Regions from separate parts of the Paenibacillus sp. 2KB_20 genome, predicted to be linked through region 2. Evidence: riboswitches for the same ligand, from Rfam matches in the RefSeq annotation. Region 2 holds a riboswitch; each other region holds the start of a gene.

Region 1 (4,191 bases), on a different contig from region 2:
CGATTGCTTCGCATGATGACAACATCATCGACTGGGTGAAGGTGTTTGCCGAGCAGAGCCACATAGACAAACAGGAATTTGAGTTTCAGATGCTGTACGGGCTGCGGATGAACGATCAGGCAGCGCTTGCACAGGACGGCTACCGCATTCGGTGTTATATGCCCTACGGAACGATGTGGTACCCGTATTTTACGCGGCGGCTGGCGGAGAAGCCGGCCAACCTGATGATGGTGCTCAAAAATATGTTCAAGTGAGCGGGGGAAAACAATCAATTGAAAGTGAAGCGAGGACGGTAGCTCTCTAGCTACTGTCCTAGAAGAAATAATACGCCTCCGAGCAGTCCATCAGGAAGGAACGCTCCAGCGGCAAGCTGCCTAACCGCTTACGGGTGATGTGCTGTTGCCGATTGGTCTCCAGATCGGCGAGCGCCGATACGGCGAGCTGCATCCGGGCGGATCCCCACTGGTGCTGCTTCTGGGCATAGCGAACGGCCTCGGTCACGGACATGCCTTTCAGCCTCGTAAAGACGGCTGCCCAGCGGACTAGATCCGTGAATTCCCTGTTGCTTGGCAGCGCATATTCGGCATAACCGGCCGCGTCTTTGCAGCTGATTTTGAACAAACCGCAGTTCCAATCTCGTTTGCTCCAGGGGATAAAGCGTTCAGCCGAGCCCTGGTCGAAACGCAATATCTCCATATGGCGGATGGGCTCTACACTTAATGCGGGAACTTCGGTTTCGATAACGGATGTCAGTGCATCCTCGATGAATTTCGTCATGATCTACGCTCCTTTATAGGAATGTTATATGCACGGTAAAAAGGCCTGGTGAGCAGAGATCCCCCGCTCTCCAGGCCTTTTTGTCGTTAGAGGCCCTGCTCCATTGGCGATTTTGGTTCCCCCGTCTCCCCATCTGTGGGGAGCTCAGCGTATAACGAATGTTTCGAATAGATGGATGAATCATACGCCGGAGGAAACTAAAAGTAAATGATCATATGGGACGGATATATTCCGAAAATCGATGAAAACCGTGTAAGAAAACGTGTACATTCAGTCGTGTCATCGATTATCATGGCAAAATCTCGGTATCTCGATAGATTGCGATAAATACAAGAAAACAAGAGAAATACATAGTATAGAGTAGTATTCGAGAGATAATGAAGCGATACTGGTCAGTTCCTGTTCGACATAACGCCACATGTGTTTTTGCTCACATTTACTTCCTGCAGGGCCAGACGTATGATACGAACTATGAATTGACGGACATCAGCGACAGGCAAACGGGCAGCCGTTCCATGAAGGCCTACAGACAGTGTGAGAGCTCAGTTGGGCTCTTTTATGGATCGAATCTCGGGCGAAGGCGCCATGGGTCTTCGCTGAAATTGCAGGATGATGCGACTCTCACCGCTCGAACCTGATGCTGTGTTGTTTTGCCGGACCTGGATGTTTAGTCAATGGCTAATAGAATAACATGCTACTCGTTTTCAATTTTCGCTGAGTCCTTGAATGGAAAAGGAACGGGGGAACCAGTCGGGAGATGAATCTATCTCTCAGGGGTGAATCCCATGGACAAGATAACGGTCTATGGGTAGGGCGACTCTCACGCCCGAATCCGTCAGCTAACCTCGTAAGCGTATCGAGAGAGGCAACGATTGTCGTGGACTTGGGCCACGGTGTATTTCACCGTGTCCTATTAAGGAGCCTGCGGGAAGAGTTCTTCTCTTTCCACAGGCTTCTTTGTTGTTGTCTTCTCTTTCCGAACTTAGGAGGAGAACAAAAGATGGAGAAATCGCAGGAGTTTATCCTGGTATCCGCACCGAACAAGGCCGGGGAAGAATTTATCCGCCAGCTGATCTTTAAGCGCATTTCGTTTGTGGCCATAGCCAACAACCGGGTTGAACAGGAGAGGCTGCATGAGCTGGGCTGCACCAACATGATACTAATCGATACAAGGGACGAGCAAACCTGGATCATTCCCGAGTTTCCCGTCAGCAAGGTGTTTCTGTTCGAGAGCAGCTTGAATCTATGCTGCCGCTATTTACGGATTTGCCGGACCTGGACCACAGAGTCGATTTATGTGATTACCCATTCCAGCAATCCGCGATTGATATACAAAGGGCTGGGTGCCGATGTGGTGCTTCATACGAACCATCACCAGGTATCCTTCCTGATTTTGTCCATTGTCAGCTAAGGTCTTGGCTGATATCACAACGAGGTTTTAGGAGGTTATATTCATGCAGGATTTATATATGGTGCTCATATTGGGAGGAACCTACGGACTGTTCATGCTGTTCATGTCTTGGTGTGGGCGCGTGGTTTCTGAACCGGAGGCGGATTAACCATGATGATCATTTTGGTATGCACGCTCTTTATTTTTCTGTACTTGATTTATGCGCTGATTCACCCTGAAAAATTCTAGGGAGACAGCTGAAGGAGGAAGGCATTCGCCATGGGCATTTTACAAATTGCCATCGTTATACTCGTTCTGGTGCTGCTGGTAAAGCCGCTTGGAACTTATCTATATCAGGTGTTTCGCAATGAAGGCAATGGAACGGACAGATGGTTCTCCTGGGCGGAGAAACCGCTCTTCACACTGATTGGTTTGAAAGAACGCAAGGGAATGACGTGGAAAGGTTATGCCATCAGCTTTGTGATGACGAATATCGTGCTGGTCGCGTCTGGGTATTTGATTCTGCGGTTGCAGAGAGTACTACCCTTCAACCCGAATGGCATCGATAATATGGAATCGACCTTGTCGTTCTCTACGATCATCAGCTTTATGACCAATACGAATCTTCAGCATTACAGCGGGGAGTCGGGGTTATCCTATATGGCCCAGATGGCTGTCATTACGATGATGATGTTCACGTCTGCGGCAACCGGGCTCTGCGTGGCGATTGCTTTTATCCGGGCGGTGACTAGCAAGGGCTCAACCGTCGGTAATTTTTTTGAGGACTTCGTCAAAGCTCACACCCGGGTGTTCATCCCGGCTGCGTTCATCATTGCAATGGTACTGGTTGCGCTGCAGGTGCCGCAGACCTTGAAGCCTACGCTCAGCGTCACGACGCTGGAAGGTAGCGAGCAGCAAATAGCCGTAGGGCCAGTAGCTGCGCTTGAATCGATCAAGCATCTGGGCACCAACGGCGGCGGGTTTATGGGAGTGAACTCGGCACATCCGTTCGAGAACCCGTCCCCGCTGACCAATGTCATCGAAATCCTGTCCATGTGGAGTCTCGGGGCGGCACTTCCGTATACGTTCGGTTTATTCGCCAAGAGCCGCAAACAGGGCTGGATTATTTTCTCGGTGATGATGACCTTGTTTATCGCTTTCCTGTCGCTGAACTATGCCGCTGAAACCAATGGCAATCCGGCGCTGAACCGCTTGGGCATCGATGCCTCGCAAGGCAGCATGGAGGGCAAGGAGGTCCGGTTCGGGGTTGCTCAATCTTCTCTGTTCACGACGGTGACGACCGCGGCCACAACCGGGTCGGTCAACAACATGCATGATACACTCACGCCGCTTGGAGGGATTACGCCGCTGTCCCTGATGATGCTGAACTCTGTTTTTGGCGGAAAGGGCGTTGGGCTGATGAATATGCTTATGTACGCGATATTGGCGGTGTTCCTGGCCGGTCTTATGGTTGGTCGAACCCCCGAATTTCTAGGCAGAAAAATCGAGGCGCGGGAGATGAAGCTGATTGCGATTGTTATCCTGGTGCATCCATTTATCATCCTGGCTCCGACCGCCCTTGCGCTGATGACAGATGCAGGGCAGGCAGGCATTACCAATGCGGGCTTTCATGGCATCTCGCAAGTATTGTACGAATACACGTCTTCCGCTGCCAATAACGGTTCCGGATTTGAGGGTCTGTCAGATAACACGCCGTTCTGGAACATTACAACAGGACTGGTCATGCTCTTCGGCCGTTACATTTCGATGATTGCCCTGTTGGCGGTGGGCGGCTCGCTGATGCGGAAGCAATGGGTTCCCGAGACGCTTGGGACGTTCCGGACAGATAATAAGCTGTTTGCCGGCATTCTCATTGCAGTGGTTCTGATTATCGGTGCATTGACCTTCCTGCCTGTACTTGTGCTTGGTCCGATTGCTGAGCATCTGACGATCCGTTAATAGAAAAGGTGGCCTATTACCATGAATAATACGAGAAAAAAAGTGATGTCCAAAGAGATGGTTCG
Region 2 (4,191 bases):
AGGATGCGGCGAATATTAAGTTGTGAGCGTCCATATGCCGTTATTCGATAGGATGTTGTTCAGGAAAGAAACGGGGGCTTGTGGAATATCATGCCTGGAATATGTTAACTCTACATGAATATGGAACCGATATGATGAATTCACAATATAGGAGTGGTCGACAAATGAAATTTGAATCCAAGGTTGTCATTGTGACGGGAGGCGCCAGCGGGATCGGCGAAGCAGCAGTAAGGCTTTTTGTAGAAGAGGGAGCCAAGGTTGTTATTGCAGATTATTCGGACCGGGGACAGGCTGTTTCGGATGAATTAAGAGGCGCAGGCTTTGAAACGCTGTTCGTTAAGACGGATGTGACCCAAGAACAGGAAGTTGCAAATATGGTGAAGCAGACGGTTGAGCATTTTGGCCGTGTCGATGTATTGTTCGCCAATGCAGGCATTGCTCATGATGCCCCTGCTGATCAGTTGTCGATGGACAACTGGCAAAAGACGATTGATATTAATCTTACAGGGGTGTTCCTGTGTGATAAATATGTAATCCAACAGATGTTATCCCAAGGAACCGGAGGGGCGATCGTAAACTGCGGCTCGATCCATAGCCATGTCGGAAAAGCGGGTGTTACCGCTTATGCTTCCGCTAAGGGAGGCGTTAAGCTGTTAACCCAGTCGATGGGCGCGGATTATGCTCCAAAAGGGATCCGGGTCAATGCCGTATGCCCGGGATACATCGATACTCCGCTTATTAAGGGAAGAACGGAAGCGATCACCGAGCACCTGGTCGGCCTTCATCCGATGGGCCGCTTGGGACAGCCGGAAGAAGTAGCCAAAGCCGTGTTGTTCCTTGCCAGTGAAGATGCATCCTTCATTACAGGCACAAGCTTACTGGTGGATGGCGGATATACAGCCGTATAATCCATGGACCAAAAATCCCGACACTTATCGGGGTTTTTGGTGTGCATTCATTGCTTCATAAAGCGGTTAATATATGATGCTGGCACCAGCGCTCCCGTAACTAGAAGTAAATGAGTCATAATGGGTTTTTAATGGATAATCAAAAATTTTTTTTGGTTCAGATGGAGTGTAGAAGCTTTCCACTGTTTTGGTCTAATTCATGGCATAAACTATCCATCACATGAACGAGTAAGGGAGGCATGGCAAACGCCTGCTATATAGCGAAAAATAGGTATGGGATAAAATCCCTATGTTGTAGGTGGACAGGCTTGAATGAGGCATTTTTCTAGCTTGTCATACACCCCGGAAGAATGGCATTTCTGCGTCTGAATTTCCAGAAAAAGCGGTTAAAGGGGTTTGACTTTTCCTAAACTTCCCTTTATCATGGACACACGCTTAGTTTCCGGCATACATTTTCCGGAAAGCGGGGGAACCAGTTTCACCAGGGGCGAGTCACTTAGAATCATGAGTGTAGGGTACCATCTTACCCGAGTCCGTCAGCTAACCTCGTCAGCAGTGGATGGGTCTTGCATACATAATGGATGTTCATAACAAAGGCCCTTGATTCTCTTAGGGGCCTTTTCTCTATTTTTTGACCCCCTGCTGGCGGAGCTATGTCTAAATCCCCTGTTTGGTGGTCTTTTTGTATTCTGCTAAAGAGGAGGGGCAAGGCCTGCAAATGTTTAACCAATTGAATCAGTCGGATGGCATTGGGTTTAAGCGTGCAAGGAGATGGATGAATCATCTTCCCTGAAGCCCCGACCCGTGCAAGGTGTCTGAATGTCCTTATATCCAAGTTAATATATGTGTTAACAAGGGTAATTTCAACGTGCCATTTTGTAAGGATTGCAAAGTCATAACGAAAGGTTGTGGAAGGTTTTGAAGAGAGTGCTTGTGCTGATGTTGTCAGTGACTATGGTGGTATTGCTTGCGGCTTGCGGTGACAAAGGGAGTACACTGGATCGCGCCATTGAGCAAGGGTATATCACCGTAGGTTTTGCGAATGAGAAGCCTTATGCCTATAAAGAGGCCAGCGGGGAGCTGACGGGAGAAGCCGTTGAGATTGCTCGGGTTATTCTGGAGCGGCTTGGCATCAAGGAAATGAGGGGAGAGCTGACGGAATTCGGTTCACTGGTTGCCGGACTGCAGGCCGAGCGGTTTGATCTAATCACCGCAGGCATGTTCATTAATCCGGACCGCTGCTCCGCCGTATTGTTTGCCAATCCGGAGTACAGCATCGGGGAAGCCATTGCGGTGAAGCAAGGGAATCCGATGGAACTCGGAAGTTATGAGGATATTGCTAATCATGACCAGGCTAAGGTCGCCGTCATGACAGGCGCGGTTGAAATCGGCTATATGGAGAAGTCCGGTATTCCTTCAGACCGGATCATACAGGTCCCCGACCAGGCCTCGGCTATTAGCGCCCTTCAGGCAGACCGGGTACAGGCGATTACCATGACGGGACCCTCTCTGCAGGCGATGCTGGATTCGGCTAGTGATGACAACATCGAACGTGTAACTGATTTCGAGCAGCCGGTCATCGATGGAGAAAGCGTTCGGGGTTATGGAGCTACGGCGTTCCGCCAAGCGGATACCGAGTTCCAGGAGGCTTATAATGCAGAGCTGCAAAAAATGAAGGAATCAGGCGAGCTGCTGGACATTCTGCAGAAGTTCGGATTCACAGAAGAAGAGCTTCCGGGTGAAATGACGGCTGCTGCGCTTTGCGGGGAATAGCATGCCGAATTCGTGGATTGATTTTCTCCCTACGCTGCTAAAAGGGGCGGAGATCACGATTGTGGTAGCTTTCTTTTCAGCCATCCTTGCGGTCGTGATGTCCTTTGCAGCCGGGTTATGCCGACTGTCGAAGCTGTGGATCATTCGCACATTGACAGCCGTGTACGTGGAAGTCTTTCGGGGAACCTCCTTGCTGGTGCAGCTGTTTTGGTTGTATTTCGCTCTTCCGTTCATCGGCATCGAGCTTCCAAAAATGTTGGCGGCCATCCTCGCGATCGGGCTAAACTTCGGCGCATACGGCTCGGAGATCGTCCGAAGCGCTGTGCTGGCCGTTCCGAAAGGACAGTGGGAAGCCGCTTTAGCGCTTAATCTGAAGCCTTGGCAAAGGCTGTGGAATGTGATATTGCCTCAAGCTTCCTTGCGAATGCTTCCCCCTTTCGGGAATCAGCTTGTGGAACTCATCAAATCCACCTCATTGGTTTATTTCATTACCATGGCGGATTTGACGTATCAGGCGATGGTGCTCCGCAACAATTACATCTCCTGGACGACCGAGATTCTGGTATTGCTGCTCCTCATGTATTTTGTCATTGCTACGCTCGTATCGCTGGCAGTTCGACTGCTGGAGCGTAAATGGACAGCGGGGAGGTTATAGTCATGTGGGACTGGAACTATGTGTGGGATATCCTGCCGCAGCTCTTGAGTGCGTTAAAGATGACGGTATGGGTGACGATCTGCGCTTTCGTGGTGGCATTAATCATCGGATTGCTGCTTGCCTTTGCGACGCGGAGCCGATTTAAGCTGTTGTCGCTTATAACCAAAGGAATCATTGAATTTATTCGCAATACACCGCTGCTGGTTCAGGTCTTCTTCCTGTATTACAGTCTGCCGCTCCTAACGGGAATTTCCATTCCGGCCTTCTATGCCGGGGTCATCGGTCTCGGGCTGCATTACAGCACCTATCTGTCCGAGGTGTACCGTTCCGGAATCGAGGGAGTGCCGAAGGGGCAATGGGAGGCTGCCACAGCACTGAATTACACGAAAGCCCAAACCTGGCGAAGTATTATACTGCCGCAAGCGGTGCCGCCAATCATTCCGGTACTGGGCAATTATTTAATTGTCATGTTTAAAGAAACGCCGATTCTATGCGCCATCACGCTGGTGGAGATGATGCTGACGGCCAAAAATATCGTGTCGCAGTCGTTCCGTGCATTTGAGCCGTATACGCTGGTCGGGATTCTGTTCCTGATCATCAGTTATATCGCATCTTTGCTTGTGCAAAGGCTGGAAAAACGTTTGAATCTGCAGCGTGGAAAATAAAGGAGGGAGTCTATTGAATGCCGTTGTGATCGATGAGCAAGCGGAAGCGTCGAAGGTGCCGCAGCAGGAGAACAATCCCGCTACCGCTGCGGGTACCAAGCCGATTGTGAAATATACGGGCGTGACCAAGTCGTTTGGTGATCTCCAGGTGCTTAAGGGTATCAATCTGGAGATGCAGCCGGGAGAAAAG
Region 3 (4,191 bases), on a different contig from region 2:
TATCATATATATGAATGATAACCCTTTTCCGAACATCCAAGTCGCATCAAAAAGCCCGTCAAAGAGAGGTAAGGGCTCCTTTAACGGGCAAGCGGTATGTATAGGGATGATTAGCCTCTAAAGCTTAGGATGATTCACCAGCCGACTCTTCATACGTATCATCGCTCATGATACGCTTTGCACCCACGTATCGCTGATCATAGTACTCCTCTGCAAGGCGGTTGATAACCACGCCGCGGTTGGTCGAGGCATGGGCAAATTTGTCATCGCCGACATAAATGCCGACGTGGGAGATGCCCTGGCCCGATGTGTTGAAGAACACCAAATCGCCAGCGCGCAGATCCTTACGGGACACGCTTGTCCCCATGTCGAATTGAGAGCCGGATTGATGCGGGAGCTTCAAACCGAGTTTGGCATATACATACATGGTGAAGCCGGAACAGTCAAATCCGCTCGTGGTCGTACCGCCGTAGCTGTATCGTGTACCTAGCACCTTATCGATTTCCTGATCCAGCGCACTATCAGCAAACACGTTGCCAACGCCCAAAGTGAATAGCAGTGTGATACTAAGGGCTGCTGTTGATAATGTTTTCTTCAGCATGGAAAGCTCCTTTTCGCTGCCGCGAGGCATAGCAATCTATGTATTAAAGCACTTACATTAATGACAAAGTTGTTACTGCGTCCATTCTATCAGACAGTAAGCGGGATTGGCAATTATTTCTTGATGGATTTTGCTATTTTTCAATCGCATTAGCTGTCGAAGCGTCAGATAAAATCAATATTTTTCCAAAACGGTGTTTAATGAAGAGAGAGAAGGGTATATAAAGAATAAGAGGATATTGAGGATGGAATAACCAAACGAAGTCATTTCAATATCTGCATTCATTTTTTTTTGAAAAGTGGAAACTTTTTCGTTGTCTTAAACGTTATAAAGGTATACACACAATCAACAAAAGAAAAAAGCCGCTGGATGAGATCGGCACAATCTCATAAACCCAGGGCTTCTTATAAGAGTAAATCAATAAAGTTCCAACATTAATTGTAGTTCACAGCTACAGATTTGTACGTATTCTGACTCATAATTCTCTTAGCGCCTACATATCGGTTGGCGTAATAGCTCTGGCTTAGCGGACTGATCATGACACCACGCGAAGATGAGGAATGAGCAAATTTGCCGCTCCCAACATAAATACCCACATGAGAGATACCTCTACCGGATGTGTTGAAGAACACGAGATCGCCAGCTTTCAGGTTGCTCTTGGATACTGCCGTTCCTACTTTGTATTGAGCTGCAGACGTTCGCGGCAGGCTAAGGCCAAGCTTCTTGTAAACATAGCTGGTGAATCCGGAGCAGTCAAAACCATTCGTTGTGGTTCCACCCGTTTTATAAGAGACACCAATGGCTGGTTTGATTGCTGTATTTAATTTGGAATCGGCGAAAGCGCTTCCGGTCCCTAATGTGAGTGCGAGTGCGAGGCCGAGAGAAACAGCCGTTAACTTCTTTTTCAAAACAAAAAGCTCCTTCCATTGCCTGCGAGGTTAGCTTAAGGGTTCGGTTGAAAGGTCCCCTATGATCCCTCTCTTGCGAGATCAATTCACCCAAAACGGATCCCCCGCTTCCCATATCGTTATGGGAATTCGGCTCCTTAAAATGTTGATGAACCCATTCATTGACGTCTGACGTTCCAACATAGTTAACGAATTTACATCGTTCCAACAAAAAAGTTACAGTAAAGATGACAAAGTTGTTACTAACATATTCGTTATTTTAGCAGAGTATTAACAATTTGGCAAACGAGGAAAGATCATTTTTAAACAAAAAAACCTGTCCCCATCTTGGGGAAACAGGTTTTTTTGTAATTTGGCGCTCAGAAATTTGTAATATAGAGGATAAATGAATGCTTATTCTTTGTAAAATCAAGCTCGAGATAAAAACGTGTCACTTCGGATTACAGCTTATTCGCGAGCATGATTCACCATTTCAGGGTAACGAATTGTAACGATTAGGAATGCTGTGAGGAGGAATCTCTCCACAAATGATATTGGGTGGAAATTACCCAAATTTGGAATAGTCCATTCAGGAAATAAGAGGCCTGCTGAATAATTAAGCCGATCAACCCGGCCCAGAAGAGCGAAGCCGAGCTCAGGAGCAACAGAATGACACAGGCTGATCCGCCGATGGTGATGGACAACAGCACTGCCGTGCCCAAGCGGCGGAAGAGTGCCAGAATAGAGCTGATCATACCGAACCCCCCAGTGCGCCCGAATTGCATATAGAGCAATAACAGGCGGATCAGATAGGCGTACAAGAACCACCCAGCTGCATAGGGCAGTGCATGAAGCAGCAGAACAGGCTCTTGAATCCCATTCAGCAGAATCGGAAGGATTTTGGGCAGAATCCAGTAACCGGGCGCAAAGGTGAGAATGAGCTCTATCAGATAGAATAGCGTTACGGGTTTCCACAGTTTCCGCATGCCAATGAAGAAGAATAAACCGCGCTCGCCCTTAGCTTCCTGGTGAAGGTTGTAGAAGATGCCGGCCCGAATGAGCGGGGTGAAGATCATCCTGATCAAGAGCAAACCGGCCAGAAGCCATGCGTAGGTGTGGACCGTGCTGCTCAGGGATAGGCTCATCTCGCCCTCGTAGAAGAATAAAAGACGGCTGAGCTCGTTAGGGGCAGAATCCGGATATCGCATAAGAAGGGGAACGACTGCCGATTTTACGAGTCGGTACAGGCAGTATCCCCACAGCAAACGGTATAAGAAGAGCAGAATCGAGACGTATAGCTGGTCTTTAACACTGATCCACCCTTGGCCTGCGTAACTTTTCATGTGCTCCCCCCTCACCATGACAGGCTGCCGAACAGCGTCTCCACAAGCTTGGTAATACTGAGATTCCAGCGTGTAACCACCTTCGGATCCATTCCTGCCTTCATATAGTTATTGATGTGTTTATTCTCTAGGACGATGGAATATTTCGGATCAACCATGGCCCAGGCGAGCGGAGTGCTGTACTCCAGGGTGTAAGTAACTTTTCGGTCCTTGCCGCTCCAAGTTCGCTCCACCGTTTTGCCGTCCTCAAAGGCGAACACGATTGGCACATCGGTTATATCCCCGTCCTTGCTCGTTATCTTGACCGTAGATTCATACCGAGGATGTTCCGCCGTGCCTTTATTTTTGGTTTTGATCACGTCGATGGCAACGTCCGCCATCTGGCTTCCATATACATATTGGTCAAAATACGGCTGCCAGGACGTTTTGCTTACTTGCTCTACAACTTTCTGGAAGTCGGACGTGGTCGGGTGCTTGAAGCGGTATTTCTGGGCGTACGTATGAAGAATCTTCTCCATCATCCGCGGACCGACCTGCCGTTCGATGCCTTGCAGCACCAGCTTGCCCCTCGTGTAAACATTCAGTGCGTAGTTTTCGTGCGAGCTGTATTTCCAGGATTCCATCTTCAGCGGTGCAGGGGAAGTGATGGATGCTCCCTGAGCCGCCGTATTGGAGGTAATCCCGTATTCTTTTTCCATCACTCGTTCTTCTGCATAGGTTGCGAAGGCTTCGTCCAGCCACGCTTCCTCAAATTCGTTACTTGCGATCATTCCGTAAAAATATTGATGGGCAATTTCATGAATGACGGTCCGCTCCAGCTCATACCCCGGCGAATCGTTTTTGGCCCCGAAGGCCGTGACCAGCGTCGGGTATTCCATGCCGCCTGCACCGTTGCCCGATTCTGGCGGAACGACGATGGACAACGTGGAATACGGATAGGTTCCGTACCATTTTCCAAACGAAGCGAGTGCCGACTTGGCGGCATCAAAGTAACGCTCCTTTAAGTCTTTATGGGCTGGATCGAGATACAGCTTGATGCGGACGCCCGGTACGCCTGGTGCGGAGAATGCTTCTTCTGCCGTGACAAAGTTCGGCGATGCCGACCAGGCAAAATCATGCACATCATCCGCATAGAACTGATAAATTTTTTCCCCGTTAATTTTTTGGGCAGGCTTGGTAGGGAATCCAGTCGCAGCAACAATGTAATTTTCGGGTACTCTGATGCGAACGCTGTAAATGCCGAAGTTAGAATAGAATTCGGAGTTGCCATGGTATTGATGAAGATTCCAGCCTTCCTCTGTTCTTCCGCGAAGACCAGCCGGTTCATAGACCGAAATTTTAGGAAACCATTGCCCCGCCA
Region 4 (4,191 bases), on a different contig from region 2:
TCCTGCAGCAGCTGCTCCAGCCGTTCACGGCCTTCTCCCGGAAAGAACCGGCTCTTCAGATTGTTGGCAATCGTCTTCCTCCGCTGTGCGAAAGAAGCCTGAACCACCTCGAAGAAGAATCCTTCGTCTTCTACACTAACAGGAGGCTGTTCCCGGACCGCCAGGCGAATCACGGCCGAAGCGACATTCGGCTGCGGAATAAACACCGTATGCGGCACAATACAGACCAGTTTAGGCTCACTGTAATATTGAACGGCAATGCTAAGGCTGCCATAATCCTTACTTCCCGGTGCCGCTGCCATCCGCTCTGCCACTTCTTTCTGAATCATCACCACGATATTTTCCAGCGGCAGCTTTTCCTCCAGCAGTTTCATGAGAATCGGTGTCGTCACATAATACGGCAGATTCGCAACCACACTTACCTTCGATACGCCCGCAAAATCCTGACGGAACAGCTCATGAAGATCCACCTTCAGTACATCTCCATGGTGCACCTTCACATTCTCATAGGGCTCCAGGACCTCCCTCAGGATGGGAATCAGGCGCTGATCAATTTCGACCGCGGTGACGGTCCCTGCCGTCTGCGCCAGCTTCTCCGTTAATGCACCGATACCAGGGCCGATCTCAAGGGCTCCCTTATCCTCATCCAGTCCTGCAGCTTCCACAATTTTATACAGAATATTCTGATCAATAAGAAAGTTTTGACCCAGACTCTTCTTGAAAGAGAATCCATGCCGTGAGATGATCTCCTTCGTCCGTCTTGGTGTTGATATATCCTCGATCCGATTCATTGGCTTACGCCCCCTTCTTCCAACTGTGCAAGTGCGGCCAGAAATTCTTCACGTGATATTTGAAACATGGCCAGTCGTTTATGGAACTGCTTGCTATTGCAATAACCGATCCCCAGCAGATTACCCATCGTCATACGCCTTGCTGCCGCTTCCGGATGAGCCGATAATCCGGCCTCCAGCATGTCCTCCAGACTAATCAGGCTCTCTCCACCCTCGAAGGAGGTATGGACCCGCTCCAGCGCACGCCGTATCGCCTCTGGCGAGGCATTCTCCACGCCGATATCCCCTTTGCGGGTAGCATCCGCCTCCGGGATAAAGGCATGCTTACAGCCGGGTACGCCCTGATCCACGATTTTGCGGATCCGCTCCCCTGCATGGTCAGGATCCGTAAATATAATGACGCCTCTGCGCTCCTGAGCAAGCGCTATGCGTTTCAGGATTTGCTTGTTGATCGCTGATCCGCCCGTTTCGATCGTATCCGCTTCTACGGCCCGTTTAATGGCAACGGTATCGTCTCTGCCTTCCACAACAATCACTTCTTTAATCATGCGTTTGTTCTCTTCCTTCCCAAGCAAAGCCACGCTTGTACAACTTTAGATTCAACCATCTTAGCTCTGTATACTCCGTTCTTAACAAAACAAAAGAAGAGGAAATACTCCCTCTTCTTCATCATTATATATTATAAGCTAAATAGTATAGCATTAGAATGGCATTGTAAATTGGAATTCATGCGTCTAGTTCAATTCAGGTTTAACCGGACCGATCACATAAACGGTGCGGCCGCTCTTCCGGCCGAAACTCGTGGCCGATTTGAGTGAATCATAATAAACATCGATTTTGTTGCCTTTGATGGCGCCGCCCGTATCTTCTGCACGACGGAAGCCAATGCCTTCGATATAGACCCACCATCCGATCGGGATGATATTAGGGTCAACGGCGATGGTGCGCCCTTCTGTAACGCGTGTGCCGGATGCAGTGCGTGTACCGATTCCTTGTTGCTCAGAAGAATACGCCGTCATCGACACATTGTTCAATACCTTGTTGTATTTAAAATCAACGCCTGCCCGAGAAACCACGTTGTTCTCAACAGCCTTGGCGGTTGTTACTTTCTTCGTGCCGGACAATTTGGCCGGTGTGGCTTTCACATCGGTGGCGGCCGCCTGAACAATGACGGGCTTCTTCACCTTTTTCGTGCCTACGGCAATAATTTTATCCTTCGTTCTGCGCTCGACTTTTTGGGAGACCTTCGTCTTCGAAACCAGCTTGCCATTGTGGTAGACCTTCTCATAATGGTTCACCATGAGACCGGACTCGCCCCGCTGAATCACGCGGTTATCCCCTCTTTCAAGCGATGGGTCGGCTGTTTTGATCACACGGAATTCCCGGTCTTCCGTCTCCTTAACTTTTTGTTTCGTGACGCGGACGACATGGATATTCATATTGCTGGTCAGCTTCGTGTTCTGTGCCGGTTGTACTATATCTTCACCCTGGATCGTAATACCAGCCTCTTTAAGTACATGATCAACCGTATCCTGGGATGTAAATATGGTTTTAGTTGTGCTGCCTACTGTAACTTTAACTGGAATTGCCCGTTCAATGATGATCCGATCTCCATCCTGGATCGCGCCGTTTAAAGGCATCGAAATCTGATCCTGAGGACTCAACGTGATCGCTTGCTCATCCAGCAATTCCTGCAGCAATGATCCACGTGTTTCTACTGTGGTGACACGACCATCGACGACAAGCTGAACCTCCTTGCCTGCCTGATCATGTACGACCAACGATATGAGAAGTGATACCGTAACGGCACCCATGGCACCGAGCAACATCAGTTGACGCAAATTGTCATGCTTCCATCTCAATGCGTAAGACATGCTGGATGATTGTGATTCATGGGTTTCTTCAGGTTGAAAAATGCCCACTATTCCATCCTCCTTCATAGTCCCGCCGTCTAGGTAAACGCATGAATGCATTTGACGTGACTATAGCAATTTTTCTCACAAGGCGCCCTGCTATCTATCTACACCCTGCGTCAATTCCCGTCATTTCGTCCATCTACCACCACCCCTTGTTTACCAAGAGTATGATGATCCCTTCTCCATTATTCAAAAATAAAAGAAAGCCAATGAAAGAGTACTAGAGGCTCTAACGTGGCTTCCTGATGATTAGAATCATGGAAATGGTATGCACGAGATTTCCCCTCTTATTTCGCTTACGGAGTTAGCTGTCGGGTTCGGACGTAAGAGAGACGCCCTAGATCCGGATACCCGCTCATGGCGAGATCCTTCAAATTCACCCCAAAGACCCGAAAAAGAAATCAAATACAGCTGCGTGCATTCAGACCAGTATGCACGGCGGTATCGGTTCCCCCGTTCTCCAGAATTCCGGAGATTAAGCGAGACGGTTCATGAAATATTCGGCTACGATCTGCACATCGCAGCTTCTTATCACTGAAAAGATGATATCCTGTTTACATGCAGGTTGTAAAGCAACATTCAACCACATTTTCTCATGTAAAAGGTTAAATTATTGTAATATTGACGCCTTTTCTGATTAAAAAACTTTAATTAATCGCGATTGCTCTCTTTTTCATCGCTTTTGCTCTCTTTTTCGTTAAATACCAAATCGTTCCAGTGCATTTTTGGTGGTAATTTGGGCCAATTCCTCATAAGACAACCCTCTAATCTCGGCTGCGGTCTCCGCCACCAATTTCACATAAGCGGTCTCATTTCGTTTCCCACGGAAGGGATGAGGCGTCAGGTAAGGGGAGTCCGTTTCGATCAATAATCGATCCAGCGGAACCTGCGCCAATACCTCTTTGGGCTGCTTTGCATTCTTGAAGGTAATCGGCCCGCCAAATGAAATATGGAATCCCATATCGAGACATATTTTGGCGGTTTCCCAGCTTCCGGAGAAGGAATGCATGACACCGCCCACTTCGGAGGCCTTTTCCTCCCGTAAAATTTTGATAATATCTTCATGCGCATCCCGATTATGAATGACAATCGGCATGTTCAGTTCCCGGGCAAGTCCGATCTGACGCCGAAGCACTCGGTGCTGCACTTCTTTTGGAGACGTATCCCAATGATAGTCCAGGCCGATCTCTCCAATAGCCACCACTTTCTCATGACTGCATAAAGAGGCGATCCAATCCAGGTCCTGATCCTCCATGGTAATCGCATCTACAGGATGCCAGCCCACTGCCGCATATATAAAATCATAAGTCTCTGCCAGCTTCATCGTAGTCGGGATCGTCTCCCGGTTAAATCCGATATTGATCATCCGGGTCACGCCGGCTTCAAGCGCCCTCTGAATTGCTTCCTCCCGGTCTTCGTCGAATTGGGGAGCGTCCATATGAGTGTGCGTGTCGAACAACATAAGATCCACACTCTCCTTCCTG

Evidence for each region. Region 2 has a riboswitch for cyclic di-AMP ahead of ehuB (ectoine/hydroxyectoine ABC transporter substrate-binding protein EhuB). Riboswitches for the same ligand answer to the same signal wherever they lie in the genome.
Region 1: it holds a riboswitch for cyclic di-AMP, as region 2 does, so the genes downstream of both, AB4124_RS07385 (hypothetical protein) here and ehuB (ectoine/hydroxyectoine ABC transporter substrate-binding protein EhuB) in region 2, are expected to answer to the same signal.
Region 3: it holds a riboswitch for cyclic di-AMP, as region 2 does, so the genes downstream of both, AB4124_RS32810 (C40 family peptidase) here and ehuB (ectoine/hydroxyectoine ABC transporter substrate-binding protein EhuB) in region 2, are expected to answer to the same signal.
Region 4: it holds a riboswitch for cyclic di-AMP, as region 2 does, so the genes downstream of both, AB4124_RS32555 (G5 domain-containing protein) here and ehuB (ectoine/hydroxyectoine ABC transporter substrate-binding protein EhuB) in region 2, are expected to answer to the same signal.

The regions. Positions count from the first base shown of each region.
Region 1 covers NZ_JBFRHH010000002.1:344,898-349,088, reverse strand. Annotated here, with positions in the region: gene AB4124_RS07395 (proline dehydrogenase family protein) at 1-254, shown strand, start outside; gene AB4124_RS07390 (hypothetical protein) at 313-777, opposite strand; cyclic di-AMP (ydaO/yuaA leader) riboswitch at 1,480-1,647, shown strand; gene AB4124_RS07385 (hypothetical protein) at 1,778-2,188, shown strand; gene AB4124_RS07380 (potassium-transporting ATPase subunit F) at 2,339-2,416, shown strand; gene kdpA (potassium-transporting ATPase subunit KdpA) at 2,447-4,126, shown strand; gene kdpB (potassium-transporting ATPase subunit KdpB) at 4,148-4,191, shown strand, end outside.
Region 2 covers NZ_JBFRHH010000010.1:162,857-167,047, reverse strand. Annotated here, with positions in the region: gene AB4124_RS25075 (SDR family NAD(P)-dependent oxidoreductase) at 165-908, shown strand; cyclic di-AMP (ydaO/yuaA leader) riboswitch at 1,331-1,476, shown strand; gene ehuB (ectoine/hydroxyectoine ABC transporter substrate-binding protein EhuB) at 1,827-2,681, shown strand; gene ehuC (ectoine/hydroxyectoine ABC transporter permease subunit EhuC) at 2,683-3,336, shown strand; gene ehuD (ectoine/hydroxyectoine ABC transporter permease subunit EhuD) at 3,339-4,001, shown strand; gene ehuA (ectoine/hydroxyectoine ABC transporter ATP-binding protein EhuA) at 4,015-4,191, shown strand, end outside.
Region 3 covers NZ_JBFRHH010000024.1:35,363-39,553, reverse strand. Annotated here, with positions in the region: gene AB4124_RS32815 (C40 family peptidase) at 125-598, opposite strand; gene AB4124_RS32810 (C40 family peptidase) at 1,036-1,509, opposite strand; cyclic di-AMP (ydaO/yuaA leader) riboswitch at 1,514-1,654, opposite strand; gene AB4124_RS32805 (hypothetical protein) at 2,004-2,831, opposite strand; gene AB4124_RS32800 (M1 family metallopeptidase) at 2,843-4,191, opposite strand, start outside.
Region 4 covers NZ_JBFRHH010000023.1:47,286-51,476, forward strand. Annotated here, with positions in the region: gene rsmA (16S rRNA (adenine(1518)-N(6)/adenine(1519)-N(6))-dimethyltransferase RsmA) at 1-791, opposite strand, end outside; gene rnmV (ribonuclease M5) at 788-1,339, opposite strand; gene AB4124_RS32555 (G5 domain-containing protein) at 1,526-2,713, opposite strand; cyclic di-AMP (ydaO/yuaA leader) riboswitch at 2,985-3,199, opposite strand; gene AB4124_RS32560 (TatD family hydrolase) at 3,405-4,169, opposite strand.